Regions from separate parts of the Streptomyces sp. NPDC096311 genome, predicted to be linked through region 1. Evidence: riboswitches for the same ligand, from Rfam matches in the RefSeq annotation. Region 1 holds a riboswitch; each other region holds the start of a gene.
The links. Region 1 has a riboswitch for cobalamin ahead of ACIRA5_RS21330 (cobalamin biosynthesis protein). Riboswitches for the same ligand answer to the same signal wherever they lie in the genome.

Region 1 (2,255 bases):
CATCGCGCTCGGCACCTACCTGGGCGGCTGGCGCATCATCCGCACCCTGGGCAAGGGCCTCACGGACCTCGCGCCGCCGCAGGGCTTCGCCGCCCAGACCAGCGCCGCGACGGCCATCCTGGCCTCCTCCCACATCGGCTTCTCCCTCTCCACCACCCAGGTCTGCTCCGGCGCCGTGATGGGCTCGGGCCTCGGCCGCAAGGGCGGCGTGGTCCGCTGGTCGACCGCGACCCGGATGTTCGTCGCCTGGGGCCTGACCCTGCCGGCCGCCGGACTGGCCGGTGCCTGCGCCGAGTTCCTCACCAAGCAGGGCACCTGGGGCATCGTCCTCACCGGCGCGCTGCTCGTCGCCGGCGCCGGCACCATCTGGAAGCTCTCCCGCCGCCAGCCGGTCACCGTCGACAACGTCAACGACGTCCACACCGAGCCCGCGGGCGTCGTCACCGCCGCGGTCGCCGCCGTCACCCCGCCGCCCGCGGGCCCCGTCACCGCCGGCCTGTCCGGCGACCTGAAGACCACCATCCCGTCCCCGGACGCGGAGCCCACCCGCCCGGCCACGGTGTAAGGACAGAACAGCATGCACATCGACTGGGCAGCCCTCGGCTCCGTCTTCGGAGTCAGCCTCGTGACCACCGTCGGCCTCGTCGGCCTCTTCACCCTCGGCATCGTCGGACTCTCCAAGCGCGAGTCCGCGTCCGCCCAGGGCGGCTCCGCGGCCCTCGCGGTCACCGGCGCGTACGTCTGCTTCGCGGCGTGCGCCGCGGCGGTGGCGTACGGCATCTTCCTGATCGTCGGCAAGTAACCCAAAACGGGCGCCACTTCGCGTGGGGTGCGGGACGGATCACCGTCCCGCACCCCACCTGTATGTGGGCCTTCGCACACTCTCCCCGCGCAGGTCAACAGCAAGTTGACGGGTCTTCCAACCCGTGGTGGACTGCCGGAGCCAAGTACGGCGACAGAAGAGGAAGCCGGTGTGAATCCGGCGCGGTCCCGCCACTGTGACCGGGGAAGGAACTCCCCGGGAGCCAGGAACTCTCCCCGCCGGTCTCGTCGAACCAGGGCGCGGACACCCTGAGTGAGGACATAACGCCATGCGCGGCTGCCCAAGTGCCCCCCGAGCGACGGTTCCACCCGACCTGACGGTCGGCTGACCCCGTGCGTGCCGATCGCGTCTTCGCGTACGGCGCCGCCGCCGGCCTCCTCGGTGATCTGCTGCTCGGCGATCCTCGCCGGGGGCATCCGGTCGCCGCTTTCGGGCGGAGCGCGGCAGCCGTGGAGCGGGTGCTGTGGCGGGACCACCGCGGGTGGGGCGCGCTGCACACCGCCGTATGCGTGGGAGGTGCCGCCGGACTCGCCGCCGTCGCTTCCCGTGCCGTACGCCCCTCACGTGCCGCGTCCCTCGCGCTGACGGCCGCCGCCACCTGGGCCGTCGTCGGGGGCACCACACTCGGGCGGGAGGCCCGGGCGATCGGTGACGCCCTCGCGGACGGGGAGATCGAGATCGCCAGGGAGCGGCTGCCGCATCTGTGCGGGCGGGATCCCCAGGCCCTCGGCGCCGACGGCATCGCGCGCGCCGTCGTGGAGTCCGTCGCCGAGAACACCTCCGACGCCGTGGTGGGCGCCCTGGTGTGGGGCGCCGTGGCCGGAGTCCCGGGGCTCGTGGGCTTTCGGGCCGTCAACACCCTTGACGCCATGGTCGGTCACAGGTCGCCCAGGTACCGGCGGTACGGGTGGGCCTCGGCTCGGCTCGACGACGTCGCCGGGTGGCCGGGGGCTCGTCTCACCGCCGTGCTCGCCGCCCTCGCGGGTGACAGTCCACGAGGGGCCCTGCGGGCCTGGCGCGCCGACGCTGTCAAGCATCCGAGCCCCAACGCCGGGCCCGTGGAGGCGTCGTTCGCGGGGGCGCTCGGGGTGCGCCTGGGCGGCACCCTCTCCTACGGCGGGCGCGTCGAGCACCGGCCCGAACTCAACGGCGCCGGGCGCGCCGTGCACGTCGACGACATCGAGCGGGCCGTACGGCTGTCACGCCGTGTCGGCTGGCTCACCCTCGGCGTGAGCGCCGGCGGGCGGCTGCTCGTACAGAGGCTTCTCAGGAAGGGGCGTACGTCATGAGCGGCGGGCTGCTCGTCGCCGGGACCACCTCCGACGCGGGCAAGAGTGTCGTGACCGCCGGGATCTGCCGATGGCTGGTGCGCCACGGCGTCAAGGTCGCGCCCTTCAAGGCGCAGAACATGTCCCTGAACTCGTTCGTGACG
Region 2 (2,255 bases), on a different contig from region 1:
ACGGATCGTGGCCGGGCCGAGGACGGTGTCACGGGTGGCGTACCGGTCCACGACCGCCGCTCCGGGTTCGAGGCGCAGCGATTCCTCGATCGCGCCGTCCAGCAGGCCGTCGTCGTCACGGACGAGGGCAAGTTGGCCGGGGTGTCGCAGCAGGTGCAGCAGCGCGTTGGTGATCATCGCCTCGGTGGTCTCTATCCCGCCGAACATCAGCACCGCGGCGTTGGACGCCACTTCGGGCAGCGCCAGCCGCTCCGCGGCCGAGCCGAGGACCGACGCCGCGCCCCGGTCGGCGACGGTGGCTTCGACGGCGGACCTCAGCCGCGCGTACGCCTCGGCGCCCGCGGGTGCCGCCGCGTGTCCCGCGGTGATGTCCGAGACCGACCGCACGATGGAGTCGTACCAGGAGAGCACCGTGTCCGCGCTGGTGCCGACCAGCCCGAGCGCCTCGGTCACGACGGCGACGGCGAGCGGGCCGGCGAAGGCACGCCGCAGTTCGACGGCGCCCGCCGGTTGCAGCGCGGTGATGAGCCGGTCGGTCTCCCGCTCGATGAACGAGGCGAAGCCCTCGCGTACTTCCCTGGGGCGGAAGGGAGCGGTGAAGGGCTCCCGGTGGCGGGCGTGCTCGTCACCGTCCAGGGACAGCATGCTCGGGCCGACGACCTGTGCGGTGGAGAACCGGGGGTCGTCGACGGTGAAGGTCGCGGCGTCCCGCATCACGTTCAGCGCGAGATCACGGCGGGTCACCAGCCAGCCGTCCAGCTCGGGCAGCCAGGAAACGGGCTCGTAGGCACGGAGTCGCGCCAGGCGCGGATGCGGATCCGCGGCGAGTTCGGCGAGCGTGGTCGCGGCACCGAGCGGGAAGGAGCCGACGGCGCTCATCGCAAGCCTTGGCCGGGCACAGGGAATTGGATCACAGCCAAGGCTAACAATCGTGCTGAAGCCGCGGCTGACGGGGGCGTGATAATTTGCCGAGGCCAGTCAAGGGAATCCGGTGCGAATCCGGAGCTGACGCGCAGCGGTAAGGGTGACGGGCGGGGCAACACGAAGCCACTGGACGGCGGTCATACGTGACCGGAGTCCGGGAAGGCGCCTCGTCCGGCCGATCCCGAGTCCGAAGACCTGCTGGCGGACCGTACGAACGGGCCCCGCGCCTGGGCCCTCGACGCCAGAGGATGTCCCGTGCCCGTTGCGCCCCCAGCCCGCCGCTGTGCCCTGCTCCTTTCCGGAGCCCTGTTGCTGACCGCTTGTGGCAGCGGCTCGTCCGCCGACGGAGACGAGTCCCCGAAATCCACCGGTGCGGTGTCGCTCGACAACTGCGGCCGGAAGGTCACGATCGCCTCCGCGCCGAAGCGGGCCGTGTCCCTGAACCAGGGCAGCACGGAGATCATGCTGTCCCTCGGCCTCGCCGACCGCATGGTGGGCACCGCCACCTGGACCGACCCGGTCATGAAGGGCCTGGAGAAGGCCAACGGGAAGGTGCCGCGGCTCGCGGACGACGCCCCCTCCTTCGAGAAGGTCCTCGACGCCGAACCCGACTTCGTCGCCGCCTCCTTCGCCTCCACACTGGCCAAGGGCGGTGTGGCTCCGCGCGAGAAGTTCGAGGAGCTGGGTGTGCCCACGTACCTCTCGCCCGCCGACTGCGAGGGCAAGGACAACAGCGGTGACGGCGATGGCGTGCGCACCGGGCCGCTGACCATGGAGGCGGTCTACGGCGAAGTACGCGACCTGGCCGCGGTCTTCGGCGTCGAGGAGCGCGGCGCCACACTCGTCGCGGACCTGAAGGCACGGGTGGCGAAGGCCACTGACGGGATCGACGCGTCCGGCACCACGGTCCTCTACTGGTTCGCCAACCAGGAAGCCCCGTACATGGCGGGCTGCTGCGGCGCCCCCGGCATCATCACCCACACCCTCGGCGCGAAGAACGTCTTCGCCGACACCAAGCAGGAATGGCCCCAGATCAACTGGGAGACCGTCGCCGACCGCGACCCCGACGTCCTGGTCATCGGTGACCTCACCCGCAGGTCGCAGACCGCCGAGACCGCCGCGAAGAAGATCGAGTTCCTGGAGACCAATCCGGCCACCAAGAGCATGGACGCGGTGAAGAACAAGCGGTACGTGCAGCTCAGCGGGCAGGCGATGAATCCGACCATCCGCACGGTCGAAGGTGTCGAGAAGGTGGCCGCGGCGCTGCGCGAGTACGGGCTCGCCGGGTGACCACCGCCGCCATGACCTCCACCGTGATGCGTGCGGCGGCC
Region 3 (2,255 bases), on a different contig from region 1:
AGGCGGCCGACGGGCTGAACTTCGGCCAACTTGTTGTCGCCGCCGCCGTGATCGGTGTCGCCACCGTCTTCTATGAAGTCGCCTACCAGTCCACGCTGCCCAGGCTCCTGCCGCTGAACTCCATCGCCGCGGCCAACGGCCTGCACCAGGCGACGTATTCGGTCAGCACCCTCGCCGGTCCCGCCGCGGCTGGCTTCCTCGTCGGCCAGTTGGGGGTGTCACCGACCCTGACGGTGGCCGCCGCGTGCGCCGCCGGTGCCGCCGTGAGCGGTCTGCTGCTGCGGGGTGTCAAGGCCCCCGAACAGCCACGTGAGTCGGCGCTGAAGGCGATCGGCTCCGGGCTCCGCTACACGTGGTCCCTGCGGCCGATCAGGGACCTGTGTGTTCAGGCCGGCCTGTCGAACCTGCACGAGAAGGCCTTCCTGACCGTCTTCCTGGTGTTCGCCGTCCGTGATCTCGACATGAGCGGCACCGTCGTGGGCGTGATCACCGGCATCGGCAGTGTGGGGGCCCTGATCGGCTCGCTCTGCGCCACCCGGCTCACCAGGCGGTGGGCCGTCGGCGGTGTGCTGGCCCTGGGTGCGGTGCTGGCCGCGGTCGGTCTGCTGCTCGTACCCGCCGTCAGCCGGGCCGGCGGGTACGTCGCCGTGCTCGCGTCGGTCGCCATGATGGTGAACGGCTTCGGTGTCGCACTGTTCAACGTGTTCGCCGTCAGCCTGCGACAGGCCATTCCGCCGGAGCACCAGATCGGCGCGGTGACCGCGAGCTACCGCCTTGTCGCCCTGGGAACGCTGCCCCTGGGAGCCCTCGTCGGGGGTGCCCTGGCCGACGCCCTGTCACCCGGCACGGCCCTGTGGGCCGTCGGGATCTCCTACCTCGTCGTCTCCTTCTGGCTCACGTTCTCCCCTCTCCGCGGGGCTCGCACGCTGGAGGAGGCACAGAAGCTCGGTCGTACGACGGACACGCCCGAGTCCCAGGACGCGGACCGGTCCCCTTCGGTCTGAGAGCGGGGCCGGGGAGCGAACTCACCTGGGTTCCGCCCCCGCTGACCCGCTGTTCACTCGGGATCGGCCACCTGGTGCGAGAGGAAGATCACGCCAGGTGGCGCGGTCTTGGCCCCGCACCCGACACGCGGTACGGTCGGTGCGATATCGATGACGGCAAGACGGAAGCCGGTGGGAAACCGGCACGGTCGCGCCACTGTGAACGAGAGGCTCCAGCCCGCTGGGACCCCTCGTGAGTCAGACCCGTAGCCGTCGTCCAGTGCACCACCGAGATGGGACGCGAACTCCCGAGGAGGTCCTGCCATGGCGCAGACCGTCGCCCAGCCGACAACCACCACCCCCGTCGTTCCCGCGAAGCTGCCGCTCAAGGTGATTGCTCCGTGGGCGGTCTTCTTCGGCATCCTGATGCTCGTCCTGCTGTACTTCGTCGGTGCCGAACAGGGCGCCACCTCCGTCGTCTCCGGCTCGGACGTCCACGAGTGGGTGCACGACGCCCGCCACCTTCTCGGCTTCCCCTGCCACTGACCGAGGGGACCCGCAGCACTGCCATGAACTCCGCAACGGTAAGAAATCTGCTCGTGCGGGGCATGCTGGCCGGCCTCGGTGCCGGCCTGCTCGCCCTGATTGCCGCCTACTTCCTCGGTGAGCCGAACGTCGACAGCGCGATCAGCTTCGAGGAAGCCCACTCCCACGAGCACGAGATGGAGATCGTCTCCCGCTCCCTGCAGTCCACCGCCGGTCTCGCCACCGGCGTCCTGGTCTACGGCGTCGCCTTCGGCGGTATCGCCGCGCTCGCCTTCGCCTTCGCGCTCGGCCGCGTCGGCCGCTTCAGCCCGCGGGCGACCGCACTGCTGCTGTCCGGCTGCGCGTTGCTGGCCGTGTACGTCGTGCCGTTCCTGAAGTATCCGGCCAACCCGCCGTCGGTCGGCAACCCCGACACCATCGGCAAGCGGACCACCCTGTACTTCCTGATGATGGTGCTCAGCGTGCTCCTCGCGATCGCCGCCACCATCCTGGGCAAGCGGCTGGCACCCAGGATCGGCACCTGGTACGCCACCGTTGGCGCGGTGGCCGCTTTCGCCGTCGTGATCGGTCTGGCGTACGCGTTCCTGCCGGTCATCAACGAGGTGCCGAAGGACTTCCCGGCCACCCTGCTGTGGCGGTTCCGTCTCTCCGCACTGGCCATCCAGACCGTCCTGTGGGGCGGATTCGGCCTGGTCTTCGGCGAGTTGGCCGAGCGGTTGCTGAATC

Region 2: it holds a riboswitch for cobalamin, as region 1 does, so the genes downstream of both, ACIRA5_RS19935 (ABC transporter substrate-binding protein) here and ACIRA5_RS21330 (cobalamin biosynthesis protein) in region 1, are expected to answer to the same signal.
Region 3: it holds a riboswitch for cobalamin, as region 1 does, so the genes downstream of both, ACIRA5_RS38935 (CbtB-domain containing protein) here and ACIRA5_RS21330 (cobalamin biosynthesis protein) in region 1, are expected to answer to the same signal.

The regions. Positions count from the first base shown of each region.
Region 1 is NZ_JBIWFN010000008.1:67,857-70,111, forward strand. Features, by position in the region: gene ACIRA5_RS21320 (anion permease) at 1-565, shown strand, start outside; gene ACIRA5_RS21325 (hypothetical protein) at 578-802, shown strand; cobalamin riboswitch at 914-1,056, shown strand; gene ACIRA5_RS21330 (cobalamin biosynthesis protein) at 1,156-2,112, shown strand; gene ACIRA5_RS21335 (cobyric acid synthase) at 2,109-2,255, shown strand, end outside.
Region 2 is NZ_JBIWFN010000007.1:241,600-243,854, forward strand. Features, by position in the region: gene ACIRA5_RS19930 (cytochrome P450) at 1-879, opposite strand, end outside; cobalamin riboswitch at 959-1,142, shown strand; gene ACIRA5_RS19935 (ABC transporter substrate-binding protein) at 1,180-2,214, shown strand; gene ACIRA5_RS19940 (FecCD family ABC transporter permease) at 2,226-2,255, shown strand, end outside.
Region 3 is NZ_JBIWFN010000019.1:153,749-156,003, reverse strand. Features, by position in the region: gene ACIRA5_RS38940 (MFS transporter) at 1-1,004, shown strand, start outside; cobalamin riboswitch at 1,125-1,273, shown strand; gene ACIRA5_RS38935 (CbtB-domain containing protein) at 1,308-1,529, shown strand; gene ACIRA5_RS38930 (CbtA family protein) at 1,553-2,255, shown strand, end outside.